3 regions of the Streptomyces sp. R41 genome follow, and region 2 is predicted to be linked to each of the others. Evidence: riboswitches for the same ligand, from Rfam matches in the RefSeq annotation. Region 2 holds a riboswitch; each other region holds the start of a gene.
What was found. A riboswitch is a leader RNA that binds a small molecule or an ion and turns the genes downstream of it on or off. The one in region 2 is predicted to bind cyclic di-AMP.
Positions count from the first base shown of each region.

Region 1: linked by a shared signal. The riboswitch ahead of AB5J53_RS20605 (transglycosylase family protein) and the one ahead of AB5J53_RS07005 (C40 family peptidase) in region 2 are both predicted to bind cyclic di-AMP.
Region 3: linked by a shared signal. The riboswitch ahead of AB5J53_RS23325 (M23 family metallopeptidase) and the one ahead of AB5J53_RS07005 (C40 family peptidase) in region 2 are both predicted to bind cyclic di-AMP.

Region 1 is NZ_CP163443.1:4,494,785-4,502,619, forward strand. It holds gene AB5J53_RS20580 (NAD(P)/FAD-dependent oxidoreductase) at 1-438, opposite strand, end outside; gene AB5J53_RS20585 (exopolyphosphatase) at 894-1,835, opposite strand; gene AB5J53_RS20590 (DUF501 domain-containing protein) at 2,073-2,597, opposite strand; gene AB5J53_RS20595 (septum formation initiator family protein) at 2,627-3,103, opposite strand; gene eno (phosphopyruvate hydratase) at 3,305-4,591, opposite strand; gene AB5J53_RS20605 (transglycosylase family protein) at 5,040-5,714, opposite strand; cyclic di-AMP (ydaO/yuaA leader) riboswitch at 5,719-5,927, opposite strand; gene AB5J53_RS20610 (transglycosylase family protein) at 6,065-7,033, opposite strand; gene AB5J53_RS20615 (cytochrome P450) at 7,233-7,835, opposite strand, start outside.
Region 2 is NZ_CP163443.1:1,473,586-1,481,420, reverse strand. It holds gene AB5J53_RS07020 (glucosidase) at 1-1,542, shown strand, start outside; gene AB5J53_RS07015 (alpha-amylase family glycosyl hydrolase) at 1,539-3,017, shown strand; gene AB5J53_RS07010 (luciferase family protein) at 3,090-3,536, opposite strand; gene AB5J53_RS07005 (C40 family peptidase) at 3,680-4,927, opposite strand; cyclic di-AMP (ydaO/yuaA leader) riboswitch at 4,936-5,109, opposite strand; gene AB5J53_RS07000 (DUF2182 domain-containing protein) at 5,406-6,224, opposite strand; gene AB5J53_RS06995 (FAD-dependent oxidoreductase) at 6,506-7,835, shown strand, end outside.
Region 3 is NZ_CP163443.1:5,095,176-5,103,010, forward strand. It holds gene AB5J53_RS23315 (PrsW family intramembrane metalloprotease) at 1-815, shown strand, start outside; gene AB5J53_RS23320 (aldo/keto reductase) at 1,004-1,948, opposite strand; gene AB5J53_RS23325 (M23 family metallopeptidase) at 2,118-3,155, opposite strand; cyclic di-AMP (ydaO/yuaA leader) riboswitch at 3,167-3,323, opposite strand; gene AB5J53_RS23330 (PP2C family protein-serine/threonine phosphatase) at 3,557-4,759, opposite strand; tRNA gene AB5J53_RS23335 (tRNA-Met) at 4,897-4,970, opposite strand; gene AB5J53_RS23340 (dihydrofolate reductase family protein) at 5,064-6,209, opposite strand; gene AB5J53_RS23345 (MarR family winged helix-turn-helix transcriptional regulator) at 6,348-6,857, shown strand; gene ribA (GTP cyclohydrolase II) at 6,984-7,610, shown strand; gene AB5J53_RS23355 (DUF6817 domain-containing protein) at 7,697-7,835, shown strand, end outside.

The DNA of each region.
Region 1 (7,835 bases), 3.0 Mb from region 2:
AAGTACGTGGTTGCGCAGGCCGATGGACTCCTCGATGCCCTTCATGCCGATGCCCTGCTCGGCGAGGCCGGGGATCGGGAAGGTGCGGGAGACCGCGCCCATCGCGATGACGAGGTAGTCGAAAGGCAGCTCGTACGCCTCACCCACGAGGGGGGCGATCGTGGCGACCTTGCGGTCCTGGTCGATGGTGGTGACCCGGCCGGTGAGGACCTCCGCCTTGGGGAGCACGCGTCGCAACGGGACGACGACATGCCGAGGGGAGATGCTGCCGGCGGCGGCTTCGGGGAGGAAGGGCTGGTAGGTCATGTACGACCGGGGGTCGACGACCGTGACGGTCGCCTCGCCGTAGCGCATCTTCTTGAGAATGCGCCGAGCTGCGTACAGGCCTACGTACCCACCGCCTACTACGAGGATCCTGGGACGCTCCGTGGTGCTCATGCCATCGAGTATCCACCCGCTCATGGGGGGTCGCTCGTGCGCCCCTTCACAAGCTTGGGCAGGGGCTCTGCTACACTGCGCGGCCCACGTGACCCAGGTCATGGCGGTGGCGGGGAACCACCGTGTACCGCGGACCGTTGTCAACACCGCGTGAGCTGCCGCTCCGGCCTTTCGAACCGACCGGACCAGGCCCCCGTTTCACCCGTCGGCAACAGCCTTGAAACGTTCCCGTGAGCGCACCCTCGGACCGCCTGAGCCCTCCTGGATGACCGCGGGGACACATTCCTCGCCCAGCAGGGCCCTTTTCCTTGTGAAGAACTTCACGAAGTTTCCTGGCGACGCGTCACCGAGGGGCTTTTCGGCGCCGCTCAGGTGCGCTCATACGTTATCCGAACTGCTCAGCCGAGGGCTACTGATCGGTAGCAATGGAGACCTATGACACCGCGCGAAGGGGCTTACGCCACCGACCACGCGATGCCGTCGAGGATGTCGTGCTCGCTCACCACGACCTCCCGCGCCCCGATCCGCTCCATGATCGAGAGCAGGACGAGAGCGCCCGCGGCGATCACGTCGACACGACCCGGGTGCATGGAGGGGACGGCCGCGCGCTCGGCGTGGGTGGAGTGCAGCAGCCACTCGGTGATCTCGCGGACGCGGTCGTGCGAGACGCGGGAGTGGTGGATGGCCGTGGAGTCGTACTCGGGCAGGTTCTGCGCGATCGCCGACACGGTGGTGACGGAGCCGGCGAGGCCCACCAGCGTGTGCGCCTCGCGCAGCGGAACCGTCTTCTCGGCCAGGTCGAGGGCCGCCTCGATGTCGGCCCGCATCGCCGCGATCTGCTCCGCGGTGGGCGGGTCGGTCACGACGCCGTCGTGCACGAGGTGCCGCTCGGTCATTCGCACGCAGCCGACGTCCACGGAGCGCGCCGCGCGCACGTGGTCGTCGCCGACGACGAACTCGGTCGACCCGCCGCCGATGTCCACGACCAGGTACGGCTTGGCGAGGTCGTCGCGACCCGTCAATTCCTTGGTCGCGCCGGTGAAGGAGAACTCGGCCTCCTGGTCGCCGGAGATGACCTCCGGTTCGACCCCGAGGATGTCGAGCACCCCGCGTACGAACTCGTCCCGGTTCTCGGCGTCGCGGGATGCCGAGGTGGCCACGAAGCGCAGGCGCTCCGCGCCGTGTTCCTTGATGATCGCCGCGTACTCGTGGCATGCCGCGAACGTCCGCTCCAGCGCCTCCGGCGCGAGCCGCCCCGTGCGGTCGACGCCTTGCCCGAGCCGCACGATCGTCATCCTGCGGTCCAGCTCGACGAGTTCACCCGTCCGCGGGTTCACGTCGGCGACGAGCAGCCTGATGGAGTTGGTGCCGCAGTCGATGGCAGCGACCCTGGTCATGGTGTCCGGTCTCCTGTCGTGATGGTTCTCGCCCCCTCCGCCCCTACCCTCCCCCACTCTCGGCTTCGCTCGAGCGGGGGGACCCCCATCGTCCCTGGGGGCTGCGCCCCCAGACTCCGCTGGGTTGTGTTTTTGCTGCGGGCCGGTGGGGGTTGTTCGCGCAGTTCCCCGCGCCCCTTTCAGGGGTGCGGGGAACTGCGCGATCTTTTGAGCGGAGGCCTCGAGTGAGGCAGGGGGTCAGGCCCCGTCCACGGGGACTACGCACGCGCCCTTGCGCCACCACTCCGGCAGCATCGCGATGGCCTCGTCCCCGAGGGGGTTCACCCCGGGTCCCGCGGCCAGGGAGTGGGCCACCAGGACATGGAGGCACTTCACCCGGTCCGGCATGCCGCCCGCGCTCGGGAAGCCCTCCAGGACCTCGATGGAGTCGCGGCGCGCGATGTAGTCCTCGTGGGCGGCGCGATACGCGGCGGCCAGCTCGGGATCGGTCGCCAGCCGGTCCGTCATCTCCTTCATGACACCGTTGGCCTCGAGCGTGCCGATCGCGGACGCGGCCCGCGGACACGTCAGGTAGTACGTCGTCGGGAACGGCGTCCCGTCGGGAAGACGCGGCGCCGTCTCGACGACGTCCGGCTGCCCGCAGGGGCACCGGTGCGCGATCGCGCGCAACCCGCGCGGCGGCCGGCCCAGCTGCTGCTTGAAGGCCTCGACGTCCGCGTCGGTCGGCTCGGTGCGCGGGGTGGGCGGCGGTGGCGTTTCCATGCCGTGAGTCACTTGTCTTTCTGGTCAGTTCACTGGTCGGCGGCGTCGGACTTGTCCACGCCGTCCCAGACATTGGCGTACCAGGGACGGGCAGCCGCCCCCTTGTCGGCGCGGGCCTGCTTCGACGCGTCCGGGTCGATCACGATGTAGCCGGTCTCGCCCGGCATCACATAGTGCAGCCGCTGCCGGATCTGCTGCTCGGCGTACGCGTCGTCCTTCCAGCGTGCCTTGAGGTCGCGCAGCTGCTCGACCCGCTGGCGGGCCTGCTCCCGCTGCCGCTGCACATCGGCGATCTCGGCGCGCTGGGAGACGTACTGCCTTATCGGGTACGCGAGGGCCACGATCAGGGAGCACAGGACGAGGGCCAGGAGCGCCGCCCGGCCGGTCAGCCGCGAGCGGCGGGCCTGCCGCTTGGTCTGGGAGCGGTAGACACGGGCCGCCGTCTGCTCGCCGAGCAGCCGCAGCCTGGTCGCGGTGGAGAACCGGTCCCGGTCCTTCACGGCCATGAGTCCCGCCTCCCCGGTGCAAGCCCGTCACGTGCGTACGTCCCCGCACACGGTACGGGACCGAGTACGGGGACGTACGTACGACGCTTCCTACGACGCTACGGCTCAGGCCTTGCTGTGCCCGTGGTCCGCGGAGCGGACGTGCGGGAAGACTCAGCCCTTGCCGTGCCCACGGTCCGCGGAGCGGACGAGCGGGAAGGCTCAGCCCTTGAAGCGCGGGAAGGCGCTGCGGCCGGCGTACACCGCGGCGTCGTCGAGGATCTCCTCGATGCGCAGCAGCTGGTTGTACTTGGCGACGCGGTCCGAGCGGGCCGGGGCACCGGTCTTGATCTGACCGCAGTTCACCGCGACGGCGAGGTCGGCGATGGTGACGTCCTCGGTCTCGCCGGAGCGGTGCGACATCATGCACTTGAAGCCGTTGCGCTGGGCCATCTCGACGGCGTCCAGGGTCTCGGTCAGCGAACCGATCTGGTTGACCTTGACGAGCAGGGCGTTGGCGGAGCCCTCCTCGATGCCGCGGGCCAGGCGCTCCGGGTTGGTGACGAAGAGGTCGTCGCCGACGATCTGGACCTTGTCGCCCAGCTTGTCGGTGATGACCTTCCAGCCGGCCCAGTCGTCCTCGTACAGCGGGTCCTCGATGGAGACCAGCGGGTACGCGGAGACGAGCTCCTCGTAGTACTCCGTCATCTCGGCGGCCGAGCGGGACTTGCCCTCGAACTCGTACTTGCCGTCCTTGTAGAACTCGGACGCGGCGACGTCGAGCGCGAGCGCGATCTGCTCGCCGGGGACGTAACCGGCCTGCTTGATGGCCTCGACGATGAGGTCGAGCGCGGCGCGGTTGGACTCCAGGTTCGGGGCGAAGCCGCCCTCGTCGCCGAGGCCGGTGGACAGGCCCTTGGTCTTCAGCACCTTCTTGAGGGTGTGGTAGACCTCGGCGCCCCAGCGCAGGGCCTCGGAGAAGGACTCCGCGCCGATCGGCGCGATCATGAACTCCTGGATGTCCACGTTCGAGTCGGCGTGCGAGCCGCCGTTCAGGATGTTCATCATCGGAACGGGCAGCAGGTGCGCGTTCGGGCCGCCCAGGTAGCGGAAGAGCGGGAGGTCGCTGGCCTCGGAGGCGGCGTGCGCGACGGCGAGCGAGACGCCGAGAATGGCGTTGGCGCCGAGGGAGCCCTTGTTGTCGGTGGCGTCCAGGTCGAACATCGCCTGGTCGATCAGGCGCTGCTCGGTGGCGTCGTAACCGACGAGCTCCGGGCCGATCTGCTCGATGACGGCGAGGACGGCCTTCTCGACACCCTTGCCCTGGTAGCGGTTGGGGTCACCGTCGCGGAGCTCGATGGCCTCGAAGGCGCCGGTGGAGGCGCCGGACGGGACGGCGGCACGACCCGTGCTGCCGTCGTCGAGGCCGACCTCGACCTCGACCGTGGGGTTGCCTCGGGAGTCCAGGATTTCCCGGGCTACGACGACGTCGATGGACGGCACGAGCATCTCCTTCTGGGATGTGACGCGGGTACGCGGGGCCGTGGGGCCCGTAGTGCACGGAGCCGCGGTCGGCTCCGCGAGATGAGCCTAACCGCCTCCGGGGGATCGGCCAGCCGGTCGACCACCCCTTGGGCAGAACCGAGAGTAAATTGTTTCCGAACGGAACAAAAACCTGCCCCGTACACGAAACTCGCCGCGCACGAGAGCCGCGCACAAAAAGCCCCGCCCCGGTGCGTACGGGGGAACACGCACCGGAGCGGGGAGCCCGTGGGGACGGGGGACCCTCACGAGGCCTTCACTATGGAGACCACGTATAGGAGAGGGCTGTGGTTCAGCTGCGAGCCCGTTGTGGACTTCAGCTGCGAGCCTGTTGTGGACTTCAACTCCGAGCTCGTTGTCGACTTCGGCCGCGAGCTCGTTGTCGGCTTCACCCGCGAGCCCGCCGCCGACTCGGTCAGCTCAGGTGCAGCTGCTGACCCGGGTAGATGAAGTCCGCGTCGTCGACGATGTCCTTGTTCAGCTTGAACAGCTGCTGCCAGCCACCCTTGACGTGCTTCTTCTCGGCGATCGAGCTGAGGCTGTCACCCTTGACGACCTTGTACTCGCCGTCACCCTTCTTGACCTTCTTGCCGGTCGGGGTGGTGACGGTCTTCGTGGCGGCCGGGCGCTCGGCCGAACGCGAGGCGGGCTGCTCCGTCGTCCGGGTGGTGGTGCTCGGGGTCGTGCTCTGCGAGCTGCTCGTACCGCCGGTGTACGCGGCGCCGGACAGGCCCGTGCCGCAGGTCGGCCAGGCACCCTTGCCCTGCGCGGCGAGGACCTTCTCGCCGATGGTGATCTGCTCGGACTTGGAGGCCTGGTCGGCGGTGGCGGCGTAGGCGGTACCGCCGTACGCGGCCCAGGTGGAGGGCGAGAACTGCAGGCCGCCGTAGTAGCCGTTGCCGGTATTGATGGACCAGTTACCGCCGGACTCGCACTGGGCGACCGCGTCCCACTCGGAGGCGGTGGCGGCGGAGGCGTTACCGGCCGCCATCAGCGGGGCGGCGATGGCGACACCGGTGACACCGGCGAGCGCGGCTGCACGGGTGGCCTTGGACGGGCGGCGGTGCTTGCCCTTGCTGGAAAACAGCATGGAGAGATCCCCTCACCGACGCCTGCGAGGTGAGCTGTCGGGTTCGGGCGGGTGAGTGCCCGGTCGTACGCCACTGGCGCACGGCTTCACCCCAAGCCACTCCCGGTCAACTACCGGGCGCGGCGCTTACCTTGGGTCCCCCGCTCCTGCCTACGGCGCTGACGCGTCGACTGTTCCCGTACGGCCGTTGGCAGGATTCGGCGTTGCGACCGTCGGGGCCCGCTGTGGCGAGCGGTGATGACCGTAGACATGCGATCGGCGGAATTTCAAAGACGATCAGGGCTTCTGAGACTCATATCTCACTTGCGCCAAACCGGACATTCCACGGCGAACCATGACGCGAACTCCCGCTACTTTTCGCCCGATTCAGCACCAACTGCAAGGCTCTGACCGGGGAGGATGAGGTCGGGATCGGTGCCGACCGCATCCTTGTTCTCGGCATACAGCTCGGTCCATCCGCCCTTGAGGTCAAGGGAGTCGGCGATGGTCCAGAGACTGTCTCCGGCACGCACGACGTAGGAGCCGTCGGCGGCGTCACGGGAGGCGTCGGAGCCGCGCGAGGCGTGCCGCCCGGAGGCGCTGTCCGTACGACCGTCGGTCGCGCCCTCCGTCACGCCCTCGTCGGCGCTGTCGCCGCGGTGGCGCCCGGCGCCGGACGTCGCACTGCCGGACTCGGCCGAAGAGTCGTCGTTCTGGCCGGACTTGTCCGACTCGTCAGCCTTGGGCGTTTCTGTATCCGAGCTGTCGGAACCCTGTGAGGCGTCGGACTTCGTCGAGTTCTCGGTCGCGTCCGAGGGGGCGTCGGACGAGGAGTCGGAGCCCAAGCCGGATGAGTCGGATGAACCGGACTCGGCAGACGAACTGGACGAGCCGGACGAATCAGTGGAACTCGACGAGCTCGATGAGTCGTCCGCCACACCCGTGTCGACCTCGACCGAGCCGGAGTCCTTGCTGAGCCCGGAGAGCGGTCCACAGGTCGGCCAGGCGGCGAAGCCCTGGCCGTCGAGGACCTTCTCGGCGACGGCTATCTGCTGCGAGCGGCTGGCCTGGTCGGCGCTCGGGGCGTATTCGAGGCCGCCGTACGACTCCCAGTTCTCCTGGGTCAACTGCAGCCCGCCGTAGTACCCGTTGCCGTCGTTCGCGCTCCAGGCGCCGCCGCTCTCGCACTCCGCGACCCGGTCCCAAGTGGTGCCGTCGGCCGCGCTCGCGCTGGTGGCGCCGAGCAACGGGATCGCGATGGCCGATCCGGTCACTCCTGCGGCGACGATGAGGGCCGGGGCCTGACGGGGGCGACGATGACGGCCGTTCCCGGAGAGCATGCGGAAGCCTTTCGCGTGACAGCAGGTGACGACAGCCGCTACAGCGACTGCAGCGACGGATGGGCCGCGTTGATGGGTGAACGTATCCGCACTCGAACGCTTGTCACAAGTCGATGCAGCGTAGATCACGTGAAGATCACAGAGCTGAGGGAGCGTCACTTTTTCGCTGCCGAGCGGCCGCTCCCTGCACGCCCGCCGACTACGGACGGGACAAGTCAAGCGGAGGCGTGAACTCCACGGGAAGTGTGCGCAATCCACGCATAATGAGCCCACCACGCCAGCGCAAATCGGCCGAATCTCCCGCGAGTTGGAGATCGGGGAGGCGGGTGAGCAGGGTGGCGAGCGCGGTCTGGCCCTCCAGGCGGGCGAGCGGCGCGCCGAGGCAGTAATGGATGCCGTGGCCGTACCCGAGGTGTTGGTTGTCACGTCGCGAGAGGTCGAGCGTGTCCGGCTGCTGGAACCGCTCGGGGTCACGGTCCGCTGCCGCCAGTACGACGAGGACGGGGTCGCCGGACGCGATGTCCTGCCCGCCGATCCGGACGGGCTCGGTCGCGAACCGCCACGTGGCGAGTTCGACGGGGCCGTCGTAGCGCAGGAGTTCCTCGACGCCGGTTTCGAGGAGTCCCGTCTCCTTGGCGGCGAGGGAGGCCTGCAGTCGCTGTCGCTGCTCGGGGTGGGTGAGGAGGGCGTAGGTGCCGTTACCGATGAGATTGACGGTGGTCTCAAACCCTGCGAACAGCAGGATGAACGCCATCGCGGCGGCCTCGTTCTCGGTGAGGTGCTCGCCGTGGTCGGAGGCGCG
Region 2 (7,835 bases):
CTCGGCTCCGACCCCCGGGTGCGCAACAGCAACTGGTACCACATGGTCAACGACGAGATCATGTCGATGCCGGACACCTGGGAGTACCCGTGGTTCGCCGCCTGGGACCTCGCCTTCCACACCGTCGCCCTGTCCATGGTCGATCTCGCCTTCGCCAAGGGGCAGTTGGACCTGCTGCTGCGCCGCCTGTACCTGCATCCCAACGGGCAGATCCCGGCGTACGAGTGGAACTTCGGCGACGTCAATCCACCGGTGCACGCCTGGGCCACCCTCTTCCTCTACGAGCTGGAGAAGCACCGCACCGGCCACGGCGACCGCGCCTTCCTGGAGAACGCCTTCCACCAGCTGATGAAGAACTTCAGCTGGTGGCTCAACCGCAAGGACCCCGACGGCAACAACGTCTTCCAGGGCGGCTTCCTCGGCCTCGACAACATCGGCGTCTTCGACCGCAGTGCCCCGCTGCCCACCGGCGGCCACCTCGACCAGGCGGACGGCACGGCGTGGATGGCGCTGTACTGCCAGAACCTCCTGGAAATCGCCATAGAGCTGGCCGTCGACAACCCGGTCTACATCGAGCAGGCGCAGTCCCTGTTCGAGCACTTCGCGTGGATCGCCGTGGCCATGAACCGCATCGGCGCGGACAACGCGAGCCTGTGGGACGAGGAGGACGGCTTCTTCTACGACGTGCTGCGACTGCCTGACGGCACGGCGACCCGGCTCAAGGTGCGCTCGCTCGTGGGACTCATCCCGCTCGCCGCCACCAGCGTGGTCGGCGGCTGGGCGGATCAGCGCTTCCCCGAACTGGTCGCGGGAGCAAGGGAGTTCGTCGAGCGCCACCCGGCCGTCGAGGCCACCGTCTCCTCTCACGAGGCGCTGGGCCCGAACGCCGAAGGACGGTATCTGTTCGCCCTGTTCGGCGAGGACCGGCTGCGGCGGATCCTGTCCCTGATGCTCGACGAGTCCGAATTCCTCGGCCCGCACGGCATCCGCTCGCTCTCCCGCCACCACGCCGAGCACCCGTACACCTTCGAAGTGCACGGTGAGACATACGGTGTCGGCTATCTGCCCGCCGAGTCCGACTCCGGGATGTTCGGCGGCAACTCCAACTGGCGCGGGCCGGTCTGGTTCCCGGTCAACCTGCTGCTCATCCGCGCCCTGCTCAACCTGCACGCCTTCCACGGCGACGACTTCACCGTCGAGTGCCCGACCGGATCGGGCCGGCAGCTCAATCTGTACGAGGTCGCCCGCGAGATCTCCGACCGGCTCACCGCCACCTTCCTGCGCGACGGCGACGGACACCGGCCGGTGCACGGCGCCCAGGCCAAGTTCGCCAAGGACCCGCACTGGAAGGACCTGATCCTCTTCTACGAGTACTTCCACGGCGACAACGGCGCCGGTCTCGGCGCCTCCCATCAGACGGGCTGGACCGGACTGGCCGCGGTGACCGCGACGCTGTTCCACACGCTCGGCGCCGAGGACTGGTCCGCCCGCGGCCGCGAGAGCCTGCGCCCGACGGGTGACCGAGAGGAGCCGCTGTCATGACCGCGTGGCCCGACCAGCCGGTGATCTACGAGATCAATACCCTGATCTGGCTGCGGGAGTTGAGCAGCCGCTACGGCCACCCGGTCACCCTGGGCGAAGTGCCCGCGGCCGCCTGGGACGAGGTCGTCCTGCCCGGCGTCGACGCGGTCTGGCTGATGGGCGTCTGGGAGCGCAGCCCGGCCGGGCTGGAGATCGCGCTGCGCGACGAGTCGCTCCAAGCCTCGTTCCGCGCGGCACTGACCGACCTCCGCACGGAGGACGTGGCCGGATCGCCGTACTGCGTCCGGAACTACGTCGTCGACGAGGGGCTCGGCGGGCCGGAGGGGCTGGCCGCCGCCCGCGCCGAACTGGCCGCCCGCGGCGTCCGGTTGATCCTCGACTACGTCCCCAACCACGTGGCCCCGGACCACTCATGGCTCACCGAACGCCCGGGCTGCCTCGTCCAAGGAACCCTGGACGACCTGGCCCGGAACCCCGACGCGTTCCTGGAAGCAGGCGGGCAGGTCTTCGCCCGCGGCCGCGACCCCTACTTCCCGCCCTGGCCGGACGTCGTCCAGTTGAACGCCTTCAGCGACGAGCTCCGTACGGCGGCCGTCGACACCCTGGCCGCGATCGGCGGCCAGGCCGACGGCGTCCGCTGCGACATGGCCATGCTGCTCATGACCGACGTGTTCGCGAAGACCTGGGGCGACCGCGCGGGCGCCGCACCGGCCGAGGACTTCTGGCCGTACGTCATCCCCAGGGTCCGCGAGAGCCACCCCGACCTCCTCTTCGTCGCCGAGGCCTACTGGGACCTCGAATGGGCGCTCCAGCAGCAGGGGTTCGACCACTGCTACGACAAGCGGCTCTACGACCGGCTGCTGCACGAGGGCGCCGACTCGGTGCGTCCGCATCTGCTGGCCGACCTCGGCCACCAGCGCGGGCTCGTCCGCTTCCTGGAGAACCACGACGAACCGCGGGCCGCCGCCGCCATGTCGCCCGAGCGGGAGCGGGCGGCGGCCGTCACCGTCGCGACGCTGCCCGGCGCGACGCTGTGGCACGAGGGCCAGTTCGAGGGCCGACGGGTCAGGCCGCCGGTCTTCCTCTCCCGCCGCCCGGAGGAGCCCGTCGACAAGGAACTGCTCGCCTTCCACCACCGGCTGCTGGCCTCGGTCGCCTCGTCCGGCATGCGCAAGGGAGGGGAGTGGCGGCTGCTCGACTGCACGGGCTGGCCGGACAATCCGTCCCACGACAACCTGGTCGCCTGGTGCTGGACCACCGGATCCGCCCGCCACCTCGTGGTCGTCAACCTCTCCGACCAGCCCGCCCAGGGCCGGATCCGCCTGCCGTGGACCGACCTCCGCGGCCGCCCGTGCCACCTCACCGAGCTGCTCACCGAGCAGACGTACGAGCGGGAGGGCGACGAGCTGGTCGACCCCGGCCTGTACGTCGACCTGGAGGGCCGGCACTGGCACGTTGTCGCCGTGCGCGCGTGACCGGCAGGGCTCGGCAGGTCCGTCGGCCGGGGGAGTGGGGGCCGTGGCAGGTCCGTAGGCCCGTGATCGCGTTCAGCGCCCGTGCGGGATGAACCGCCCGACCGCCTTCCACGCGGCCGGAACCCGCCGGTGACGGACGGCCGCGGAGGCCCCCGCGCGCGGCGAGGGGAATGCCTGAGGCTGCCAGTCGCAGAGCGTCGAGGGGCCCTCGGGAGGTTCGTCTCCTCCGGCCCGGTCGTGCTCCTTGAGAGCGACACTGATCAGCGTGAGCAGAAGCGCCACATCGGCGTCGCAGTCCAGCAGCACGGTGATCCACGAGGATCCGGGGTGCACCCGCACAGCGGTGCTGTGCTGCAGGTGGGGGAGAAGCCGATGGACGGCCGCATGCGTGAGATGCAGATCCGCGGCGTCGTCGGAGTGGAAGTGCACGATGTCGTGCCCCATCGTCCCGAAGGCGCGTCCAGCGGCGCATCGGGGTGAGCCACTTATCAGGTTCGGCCATGACTCCAGTTGGGTCATGGCGCGATCGGCCACGGTCATGCGCACCATGGTCGCGCACTATTCACTCTGCCAACTACCCCCCTTCACCGTCCGCTTGGTCAATGGGCCGTTCTGCGCCCCTCATGATCCCGGGGCGGCCCTGTGCACCACGCCGCAGGGCTTCACGCGGGCCGTGCCGCGCTGTGGATCGCCGACGCTCCGGCGTAGAAGATCGACTCCTCGCGCACGTATGCCCCCGGGCTCGGCGCGTGGATCATCATGCCGTCGCCGATGTAGAGGCCGACGTGGCTGACGTCGCCGTAGAAGAAGATCAGGTCGCCCGGTCGGATGTCGGCGAGGGGGATGGCCGTACCGACGCTCGCCTGGTCGCGCGCGGTGCGCGGGAGCGCGACCCCGGCGGTTCTCCAGGCGGCCTGGGTGAGGCCCGAGCAGTCGTACGAGCCCGGTCCGGACGCGCCCCAGACGCACGGCCTGCCGATCTGTCCACGGGCAAAGGCGAGTACGTTCGCGGCCTTGCTGCCGTACCCGGAGTCCGACGCGCTGTCCGCGCCGATGGGCACGTCCGCGGCGATGGACGTGGCTGTGCCGAGAGTGACCGATTGCTGTTGCTGCCACTCCTCTTCGGGCCGGCGAGGAGCCGGTTCCCCGTAGCTATGCCAGGTGTCTTCTGCCGGCCGGGATTCGATCGCCGGGAAGGGCGCGCTCAGCTGCGCGGTGTGCTGGGAGAGCAGCCCTCGGGCCACCGCGAGCTTCTGCTGGATCTGCTCCTTGAAAGTCTTCAAGGAGGCCGAGGGCTGTCGCGGTTGCGCTGCCGGTGCGGGCACGGCCTTGGCGACTTCCCGCCGTGTCCGCGGCGCGGCCGGCAGCGCCGCGACGGCCCTGGAGGTCAACTCCGCCACCGGCCCGGCAGTCACTCCTGCGACAGGCCCGGCGGTCAACTCCGGGACGGGTCGTGCGGCCGACTCCCGCCCACGGTCGGCGAGTTCGTCAGCCGGACGTGTGGGCCGCGCCTGGGCCGGGCGGTTCGGCGTTCTGTCGGCCGGCAGCCTCGCCGGGACGGTCGGACCGAGCCGTGTCCGCGCCACGTCGAACCACTGTCTGGCCACGTCGTCGAGGGCGGTGTCGGTGGGCCTGCTCCCGCTGTCGAGTGCCGGGTTGACGCGCCTGCGCGTCCCCGTGGACATCGCGCGGGTCGCGTTGTAGTTCCCGGTGGCGGTCTCGGCCTGGTCGTAGAGGGAGCTGATCCGCTGCCGGACCTCTTCGCGGCTCGGCCCGTCCGTTGCGGGCGGCGTGGCGTCGGGAGTCCGGGAGAACGCGTCCGCGGAGCTGAGGGCCGCCGTCGTGGGGGCGGAGTCGCGCATGCCGGGGAGGCCGATGCCTCCAGGGCGCGGGGTTCGTTCCGGCGCCATGGGAGACGCACTCCTTCCGTGTTCCGCCTACCGAGTTAGCTGTCGGGTTCGGGCGGACGGTTCCGGAAGGTATGCCCTACGGCCCTTGCCCTGCTGGGCGGTTGGGCCGATTCACCCCAAGTTCGGTTGGGTCCCCGGCTCCGGCTGCCACGGGGGCGCACCGGATTCGGCGGAGGCCGCGCGACCCGGCGAGGTTCGCCGGAGGGAGTCTTGCGGTCTGCCGTCAACCTAGCCAATTTGTGTGCCTCGTGTGAAGGTTGAAGTGCGAAGTGTCCGATATGTATTTGTGACCTTCGTCGTACTGGCCGCCCGGCTCACATCGTTGGCATGGACCGGCGGCGAAAAGCTGGACCGCGACCCCGGCCGTACCCGCTGACCTGGTCCGCCTGCTGCGAGCCCGCCGACTGGCCCAGGAGGTCAACGGCGCATGACAGCTCATCTCGGCTGCGACCGCCGACTCACCGCATGAGGTGAGCAGTCAGGTCATCGGCTGCATCGACGGACCGGGATGTTGCAGTCCTGGCAGTAGCCAGCTCTGGAACGGAGCCAGTGCGGCCAGGACCAGGAACACGACGCCGACCACGGTGCTGAACACCGGTCCGAGCCGCCACAACTTCTCGATGAAGATCACGGTCGCAAGTCCTGCCATCGCCGCGATGTTCATGGTGCCCAGCGGGATGAGGACGATCATGAGCCCCCAGCAGCAGCCCACGCAGTAGAGCCCATGGTGGGCCCCGACGCGCAGGTCGCGTGCCCCAGGCCGGTAGTCGGCATGGCGTACGAGCTGGTCCACGGGGCTTCGGCAGTGGCGCAGACAGATGTTCTTCAGCGGACTGAACTGGTGGAGTCCGGCGAGCAGGAAGGCTCCGGCGCCGATCCAGCGCCCGGCTTCGGGCCGGCCGTCGACGAGGTCGCCGGTCGCGATGAGGCTCCCGTATACGCAGAGACCGAACACCGCCCACGCGATGAGGTATCCGCCCGCGAACTGGGTGATCCGGGCCGCGCGGGCCGTACCGGACGACTGACGGCCGATGGCCCGGGCCCAGGTGATGGCCACCGGTGCCAGGGACGGGAACATCATGGCGATCATCATGATCACCCAGAGGAGCAGGAACAGCGGCAGGTCGAGGCCCATCGTTCCCGGCTCCATCTCCATACCGTCGGCCTGCTCCACCACGACGAGCCACGCGAGGAGGGCCGGCAGCAGCATGAGGGACCAGGCGACGGTCATCGTCCGGGCGGGGAGTAGGTTGCCCGGCCGCATGGGCGCGGAGAGGGATGCCCGGTCACGGAACACGATTCCAGGTCATCACAGAAGGAGGCCGATCGCGCGTCAGCGGCTCTGCCAGGAGGAACCTGGCCCACCTGCGAGAACGGGGGGAATGGAGGCTCGCCCACCGCTGAGGCACGCCGTCCGTCGGCCCGGGCGAGGCGTCTGCGCGGGAACGCCGTGCCGTCGAAGCCGACTCATAAGGTGGCCTTATGAGGTCATAGGTCCAGCCCGACTACTGACTTAGGTTTGCCTTAGCTTAGGCTTCCCGGCGAGTACGCCTGTCACCGCTCGAAGGGAACCAGAACATGCCTCGCCCCCTGCGGGTAGCCATTGTCGGAGCCGGCCCCGCCGGGATCTACGCCGCCGACGCGTTGCTGAAATCCGCGGCGGCTGTCGAGCCAGGCGTGTCGATCGACCTCTTCGAGAGGATGCCGGCTCCGTTCGGCCTGATCCGCTACGGCGTCGCCCCCGACCACCCCCGCATCAAGGGCATCGTCACGGCCCTGCACCAGGTGCTCGACAAGCCCCAGATCCGCCTCTTCGGCAATGTCGACTACCCGGGGGACATCAACCTGGACGATCTGCGCGCCTTCTACGACGCGGTGATCTTCTCCACAGGTGCGACGGCCGACCGGGCACTCGACATACCCGGCATCGACCTCGACGGCTCGTACGGGGCGGCCGACTTCGTCTCCTGGTACGACGGTCACCCGGACGTGCCCCGGACCTGGCCGCTCGAGGCGGAGAAGGTCGCCGTCCTCGGCGTCGGCAATGTCGCGCTCGACGTGGCGCGCATCCTCGCCAAGACCGCGGACGAACTGCTGTCGACCGAGATCCCGCCGAACGTCCACGACGGCCTGAAGGCCAACAAGGCCCTGGAGGTCCATGTCTTCGGCCGCCGAGGCCCGGCGCAGGCGAAGTTCAGCCCGATGGAGCTGCGGGAGCTCGACCACTCCCCGAACATCGAGGTCATCGTCGACCCCGAGGACATCGACTACGACGACGGCTCGATCGCGACCCGGCGGGGCAACAAGCAGGCCGACATGGTCGCCAAGACCCTGGAGAACTGGGCCATCCGCGATGTCGGCGACCGCCCGCACAAGCTGTTCCTGCACTTCTTCGAGTCGCCGTCCGAGATCCTCGGCGAGGACGGCAAGGTCGTCGGCCTGCGCACCGAGCGCACCGCCCTCGACGGCACGGGCAACGTCAAGGGCACCGGTGAGTTCAAGGACTGGGACGTCACCGCGGTCTACCGCGCCGTGGGTTACCTGTCCGACGAACTGCCCAAGCTGCCCTGGGACGTCGAGTCGGGCACCGTCCCCGACCAGGGTGGCCGGGTGATCGAGGAGAACGGCGAGCACCTGCAGTCGACGTACGTCACCGGCTGGATCCGGCGCGGCCCCGTGGGCCTCATCGGCCACACCAAGGGCGATGCCAACGAGACGGTCGCCAGTCTGCTGGACGACCACGCGAACGGCCGTCTGCACACCCCCGCTTCGCCCGCCCCCGAGGCCGTGGACGCGTTCCTCGGCGAGCGCAACGTCCGTTTCACCACGTGGGAGGGCTGGCACCGGCTGGACGCCGCGGAGAAGGCCCTTGGCGAGCCGCAGGGCCGCGAGCGCGTGAAGATCGTCG
Region 3 (7,835 bases), 3.6 Mb from region 2:
GGGTCACCGCCACCGGCTTCGCGTTCACCGAGAACATCCTCTACCTCGGCACCGCCTTCGGCACCGACCAGCTCAGCGGCGAGCGCGGGCTCGCGTCCGTCACCGCCGCGACCTTCTTCGTCCGCGTGGTGATGTCGCCCTTCGCGCACCCGCTGTTCACCGTGCTGACCGGCATCGGCTTCGGCATCGCGGCCCTGTCCGCCGAGCGCCAGCATCTGCGCCGCGTCCTGCTCCCCCTCACCGGACTGCTGCTCGCCATGGGCATGCACTCCGCCTGGAACGGCTCGTCGAGCTTCGGGGAGTACGGGTTCTTCGGGGTGTACGCCGCGTTCATGGTGCCCGCGTTCGGGCTGCTGACCTGGCTGGCCATCTGGACGCGGCAGCGGGAGCTGCGCACCGTGCGCGCGGAACTGCCCGCGTACGCCGTCGCCGGGTGGCTGAGCGCGCCCGAGCCGTATGTGCTCGGCTCGATGCGGGCGCGGCGGCTCGCCCGCGAGTGGGCCGGTCACCATTTCGGGAAGGCCGCGGCTCGCTCGGTCGCGGAGTACGAGGCGTATGCGACGTCTCTGGCGTTTCTGCGGCACCGGGGGCGCCGGGGGCGCGCGGGTGCCGACTTCGTCGTGCGGGAGCGGGAGTTGCTCGACGAGCTGTGGCGCCGCCGGGATGTTGCCCGCCCGGCCCTGTCCTACGCGGCCCGCGCGATGGCCCCGGTGGTCCCGGTACCCCCACCGTGGCCCGCCCACGGCTACGCGTACAGCCACCCCTACGGACCCGCGGCCACCCCATATCCCGCGTACAACCCGTACCGCACGTAGTTTTTTTCGCCCCCTCCGCCCCTTCCCGTCCCGTCCCTGGGGGCTGCCGCCCCCAGACCCCCGCTCAAAGGATCGCGCAGTTCCCCGCGCCCCTTTTCAGGGGCGCGGGGAACTGCGCGAACGGGGTCTGGGGCGGAGCCCCAGGGACGGGAATGGGCAGGGGCGGAGGGGGCGAAGAAACCCGGTGGTTACGCCGACGCCTCCGTCAGCTTGCTCAGCTCCCCGTCCGTCAGGACCAGGTCCCCCACCCCCAGCAACGCCGGAAGCTGCTCGGGCGTCCGCGCCGAAGCGATGGGCGCCGCGACCGTGGGCTGGGCTGCCAGCCAGGCGAGGGCGACCGTGGCGACAGGGGCGTCGTGCGCCTGGGCGACCTCGTCGAGGGCGGCGAGCACGCGAAGCCCTCGCTCCGTCTCAAGGTGCTTGGCCGCCCCCTGAGCCCGAGGCGAGTCCACCGTCGTCCCGGGCCGGTACTTGCCGGTGAGGAAGCCCGACGCGAGAGCGTAGTACGGGACGGCCGCGAGGCCGGAGCGGGAGGCGACGTCCCGCAGAGCACCCTCGTACGTGTCGCGCGAGACGAGGTTGTAGTGCGGCTGGAGGGCGACGTATCGCGCGAGCCCCTCGCGGTCGGAGAACTCCAGGGACTCCTGGAGCCGCTCGGCCGAGATGTTGGACGCGGCGATGTGGCGCACCTTGCCGGCCTTCACCAGCTCATCGAGCGCCCCGATGATCTCCTCGACCGGCACCTCGGGCTTGTCGAAGTGCGTGTAGTAGAGGTCGATGTAGTCGGTGCCCAAACGGCGCAGGGACGCGTCGGCCGCGGCCTTGATGTTGGCGCCGGACAGCCCCGGATACTCGGGGTGCTGGCTGACCTTGGTGGCGACCACGACGTCGGAGCGGTTGCCGCGCGCCTTGAGCCACTTGCCGATGATGGTCTCGGACTCGCCGCCCTTGTGGCCCTCGATCCACGCCGAGTAGGAATCGGCCGTGTCGAGGAAGTTGCCGCCGGCGGCCGCGTACGCGTCGAGCACGGCGAAGGACTGGGCCTCGTCGGCGGTCCAGCCGAAGACGTTGCCACCGAGGGACAGCGGGAAGACCTCGAGGTCGGAGGAACCGAACTTGCGCAGAGAAGTCATGTTCAACTTCAACATCCGTACCGGATGGTTATATTCCGGACCCGACTCCGCACCTGGGCCCGCACGCGACTCCGCACACGACGCACACCCGGCTCCGCAAACGCCTGACCGGCAGCCCTGACGTCGGGGGGGTTGCCGTCAGGACCACCGGGGATCAGGAACGTACGTGTCAGGGGTTGAGGCCCTTGCTGCGCAGCCACGCCATCGGATCGATCGCGTCGCCGCCGCCGGGGTGGACCTCCAGGTGCAGGTGCGGCCCGGTGACGTTGCCCGTCGCGCCCACGCGCCCGATCACGTCACCCGTGGCGACCTTCTGGCCCACGCTGACGCTGATCGACGACTGGTGGCAGAACCACAGCTCCGTACCGTCGTCGAGGGTGAGGATCGTGCGGTAGCCGTACGCGCCGGCCCAGCCCGCCTCCGTGACGGTGCCGCTGTGGATCGCCTTGATCAGCGTGCCGGTGGGCGCGGCGAAGTCGAGGCCGGTGTGGTAGCCGGAGGACCACATGGAGCCGGCCTCGCCGAAACGCGAGGTCAGCGTGTACGAGGAGGTGGGCAGCGAGTAGCTCTTGGCGAGCTCGGCGAGACGCTCCGCCTCGGCCTTCGCCTTGGCCTCCTCCTCCGCCTTCTTCTTCGCGGCGGCGGCCTTGGCCGCGGCGTCGTCCTGCTGCTTGGCGGCGAGCGCGACGGCCTGCTTCGCGGCGGCGGCCTCGGCGGCGTCCTGGGCCGCGGTGTCGACCTGGTCCTGCTGCGACTCGGCCTGCTGCATGATGCGGGCGCGCAGCGCCTCGCCCGCGTCGGTGGTGCCCTGCGCGGCGTCGGTGCTGGTCAGACCGGCGCTGGTGAGCGGAGTGGCGGAGCCTTTCGGCGCGCTGGTGCCGCCGTCGGATATCAGGGCCTTGGCGGATTCGGTGACCGACGACAGGTCGGGCAGCGAGATCGACACCGGCGGCTTGCCGGGTGCCGCGGTGGCCATGCCGCCCGCGCCGACGGCCGCGATGACGCCTACGCCGAGAACCGTGGAGCTGCGGGCGAGTCCTCCGCCGCGCTGCTTGCTGACGCGGTGCCGGCCGCGGACGGGACGGACGGAATCCTCGGTGGGGTTCCACTCCTCCCAAGGACCCTCGTCGTTGCCGTACGCGTAGCCGAAGGGCTGTGTGTCGTTGGGCGCGAACGAGGTTTGCTGGGCAGGCCGGTTGGACGCCACGTGGGCGTGCTCCTTTCCTTCCTTCTCGCCTACCGGGTTAGCTGACGGGTTCGGAGCAGGAAGGTCTCCTACGCGCGTCAACCACGGTTTGTTCACCGTGAAAGACGCTCGATTCACCCCAAGTTGGTGGTTCCCCGGTTCCCTTGCGGGATTCGGCGCGTGCGCACGGAGCCGCCTCTTGTGACGGCTGGGACGACCGCGCTGCGTTATCGAACGTTAATAGACCCGGGTACCGGATTCCAAGCTGTTCGGACTGATCGTTAACGCTTTTGGCCAGGACTTTGGGGTCACCACCGGCCTAAATCGGGCGAGTTGACCACGTCGCATAAACATCGATTCAGTTGACGGTGTGTCAGTCGTTATGCGGAGGGACACCGCCCGATCACCCCTCGTGACAACGATCAAGAACGCCGCACGGCAAGCAGTGCCATGTCGTCCGTCGTGCCGTCGCCCGTGTGCCGGCGGACCTCCTCGGCGAGGGCCGCCAGCAGGGCGTCCGGACCGGGGAAGACCCGTCCGGCGAGGCGCGCGGCGGGATCGTAGAAGTCCCCGCACTCGTCGCGGGCTTCGGACAGGCCGTCGGTGTGGAGGAGCAGCGTCGCACCGCGCGGGAACTTGGCCCGCACCGCCCGGTCGGGCCAGGTGCCCAACTCGCCCATGCCGAGCGGCAGTGCGGGATCCTCGGCGTCGAGCGTGACGAGCGTGCCGTCCGCGTGCAGGAGCAGCGGCGACGGATGGCCGCGGTTGACGATCCGTACGACGTCCTCGCCGTGCGGGATCTCCGCGAGTACGGCCGTGGTGAACCCCTCGAAGGCGTCGAGGCCGTCGCGCCGGGTGCCCTCGCGCGCCAGCGCGCGCTCCAGACGCTGCGCGACCGCCTCCAGCGTCGCCTCCTGCTCGGCCGCCTCCCGGAACGCCCCGATGACGACGGCGACGGCGGCCACCGCGCCCATGCCCTTCCCGCGTACGTCGCCCACGACCAGCCGTACGCCGTGCGGGGAGTCCTGCACCGCGTACAGGTCGCCACCGATGAACGCGTCCGCCTGCGCGGCCTCGTACCGCACCGCGACCTCGAGGCCGCCGATCCGCTCGTCGGGTTCCGGCAGCACGGCGCGCTGGGCGGACTCGGCGATCTCCCGGACCGTGGCGAGCCGTGCGTCGCTGCGGCGGACGAGGATGTTGATCACGACGGCCAGGACGCCGGCCGTGGCCACCGTGACCACTTCGGTGACCGAGCCGACGTTCAGGACGATGCTGAGCCTGATGTGGATCGTGAGCACCGCGGCGATGGCCGCGACACCGGTGAGCACCGTGCCGCGCAGCGAGTACAGGGGCGCGGCCACGAGCGGCGCGGCCGTGAAGAGAGGGGACGCGGTGAAGTCCGACGGCGTGAAGTAGTCGTAGAAGGCCCCGACGACGATGAGCAGCGCGGGGAGCGCCCGGACGAAGGCCCGCGCCTTCGAGATCCTGCGCCTGCCCGGGTCCGCGGGGCCGCGGGGCGGGGTGTCATCGAGGCCGGGGTCGGGCACGGGATCGCCGGGCAGCCGTCCACCGGACCGGTCGTACGGGCCCTCGGCCCGCTGCTCGCCTGTTTGCTGCCCCACCCGTCCAGGCTTCCCGGAGCGGGAGCGGGGGGCGACCGGTGTGGACCGACCGGGGGATGTGGGGACGTATGAGGCCGTGGCCGGCAAACACCAAGGGCCGGAACTCGTGAATCCGAGTTCCGGCCCTTGGCCTTCAGTAGCGGGGACAGGATTTGAACCTGCGACCTCTGGGTTATGAGCCCAGCGAGCTACCGAGCTGCTCCACCCCGCGTCGTTGAAACCAGTGTACGCCATCCGCGGGACCCGAAGCACACACGTTTAAACGCGCCCCCGCGCATGCCTCAGCGGCAGGTGTCGGCGGGATTCACAAAAGGTGCCGGTTGGGCGCCATGGCCCGCTCCTCGTACTCCGGGAGTACGACCACGTCGGCGCCCTCGGCCACGAGGAGCCCGTTCCCGTCGGCCCCGGCGACGAACGTGTCGGGCTCCCGCCAGGCGGTGACAACCCGCCGTACCCCCGCGTCGAGAATCAGCCGGGCGCACGGCGCGGGCCGGGAGGCCCGACGGGCACAGGGCTCCAGGCTGCTGTACACCGTGGCCGAGCCGAGACGCGGATCCGCGGGGTCGATCTTGGCGAGCGCCGCCTCCTCGGCGTGCACCACGGAGTCACCGCCCTCACGGGAGTACCCCCGCGCCAGTTCCGTCCCATCGGCGGCCACCACCACCGCGCCCACGCTGAACGCGGTCTCCGAGGGCGGGCACAACGCGGCCAGCTCGCACGCGAGCCTCAGCCAGTGCCGGTCCGCGGCGGCGGCGAGCCCCCCGACTCCGGGCGCGGTGGGGACGTACCGGATGAGGACGACGTCCCCGACGGCCCGGGTCTCCATCAGCCGCATCCGCCCGGGGGGATAGGCCCCGGGTCCGAACAGCCGTGGCGCGTCGGGCTCCCCCACGAAGAGCGGCGCTACGGCAAGCTGCAGCTCGTCCGCGAGCCCCTCCCGCATCAGCTGGGTGTGCACCCGTCCGCCCCCTTCGACCATGAGGCGCCGCACACCTCGTACGTCATGAAGGTGTTCCAGGAGCACACGCCAGTCGAGCTCTGGACCGGTCGACACGACGTCGACGCCGAGCCCGTCGTCGAGTCCGCGCAGGGCTTCGGTCGCCCTCGCGGCGCCCTTGTCCGTCGTATAGACGACCTTCTCGCCGCCCGTGTGCCAGAACTGGGCCGCCGGGTCGAGGTCGCCGGACCCGCTGACGGTGACCTTCAGCGGATACTCGGGGCGGCCGGCGGCGACCCGCGCCGCGCGCCGCTCGGCGGAGTTGACCAGGAGCCGTGGATTGTCCGAGCGGAGCGTGCCCGCGCCGACGAGGATCGCGTCGCTGGACGCCCGTACCTCGTCGACCCGGTCGAAGTCGGCCGGGCCCGAGAGCAGCAGCCGCTCGGGGCCTGTGTCGTCCAGGAAACCGTCGAGGGAGACGGCGGCGGACAACAGGACGTAGGGGTGGGGCATGGGGGCGGACCCTCCAGCTCGCGGTGGCTCGTACGGTTCAAGGACTCGCGGTGGCTCGTACGGTTCGAGCACGCGGTGACTCGTACGGTTGATTCAAGGCCTGTGGTTCAACTTTTAAACAATACCTAGACTGGCGGCATGACGACCCGCTGGCTCTCCCCCGCCGAACAGCGCGCCTGGCGCTCGTACGTCTCCGCCTCCTCGCTCCTGGAGGACACGATCGACCGCCAGCTCCAGGCCGAGGCGGGCATGCCCCACCTTTACTACTCCATCCTGGCCATGCTGTCCGAGGCGAAGGACCGGCGGCTGCGGATGACCGAGCTCGCCGAGATACTGAAGATCACCCGCAGCCGGCTGACGTACGCAGTGACGCGGCTGGAGAACGACGGCGCGGTACGGCGCGAGGGCTGCCCCACCGACAAGCGAGGCCATGTCGCCGTCCTCACGGACGAGGGCATGGCCGTCCTGGAGCGGACGGCGCCGGGGCATGTGGAGACGGTGCGGTCGGCGCTCTTCGATCATCTGACGCCCGAGCAGGTGGGGCAGCTGGAAGAGATCTGCGGGAGCATCGCGCGGGCGATTCAGGGCGAAAATTCCGGTGTCTGCGGGGAAGATCTGCCGTGGCGGCGGCGTTCCTCCACATCGTGAGGGTCGCGAGGGGCGGGTAAAGTCCGTTGCTTGAACTTTAAAGCACATGTACTGTCTCTCTCCAAGGACATGCTTCAAATCTGAAGCATTGTCGGCGAACCCGCTGGACCGGACCGGAGAGACAACATGCGCGACTACCCCACCGCCACCGTGCGCACCCGCGTCACGGTCCCCCTGCGCTTCGGCGACGGCTACTCGGTCGACGCGGAGCTGGTCACCTTCCACGGCCTCGCCGACGACAAGGAGCACCTGGCCGTCGTCCTCGGCAACCCCGGGGCCGACCCGCTGGTGCGACTGCACTCCGAGTGCCTGACCGGCGACGTCTTCGGCTCGGCCCGCTGCGACTGCGGCCCGCAGCTGCGCGAGGCGGTGGAACAGATCGCCGACCGCGGAGGCGTCCTGCTCTACCTCCGCCAGGAGGGCCGCGGCATCGGCCTCTACAACAAGCTCGACGCGTACGCCCTCCAGGACCAGGGCCTCGACACCTACGCCGCCAACGCCGCCCTCGGCCTGCCCGAGGACGGCCGCGACTACACGGCCGCCGCCCAGATGCTCCAAGCCCTCGGCATCGACTCCCTGGACCTGCTCTCCAACAACCCCGACAAGGCCGACCAGCTCCGCGATCTCGGCATCACGGTCTCCCACCGCGTCCCGACCGGCGTCTTCACCACGGCCCATAACGTCCGCTACCTCCGCGCAAAGGTCCTCCAGACCCAGCACACCCTCCCGCTGCCGGAACTCACGGCGGGCTGACACCCCCGGTCCACGGATTGACTGCCCCGCTGTCCCGGTCGAGGATTCCCAAGAGGGGCGGCAGGCCCCGTCAGGAGGAGCGGCCCGTGGACGACGCGGCGGCGCAGAGCGTCTCGGAAGCCATCGACCTGTTGCGTGAGCTGGGTGCGGAGCGCATCGATCATCCGGGCGGCACCCTGATGGCGCACCTGGTGCGCGTGCGGGACCGGCTGGCCCGCTGGGAGG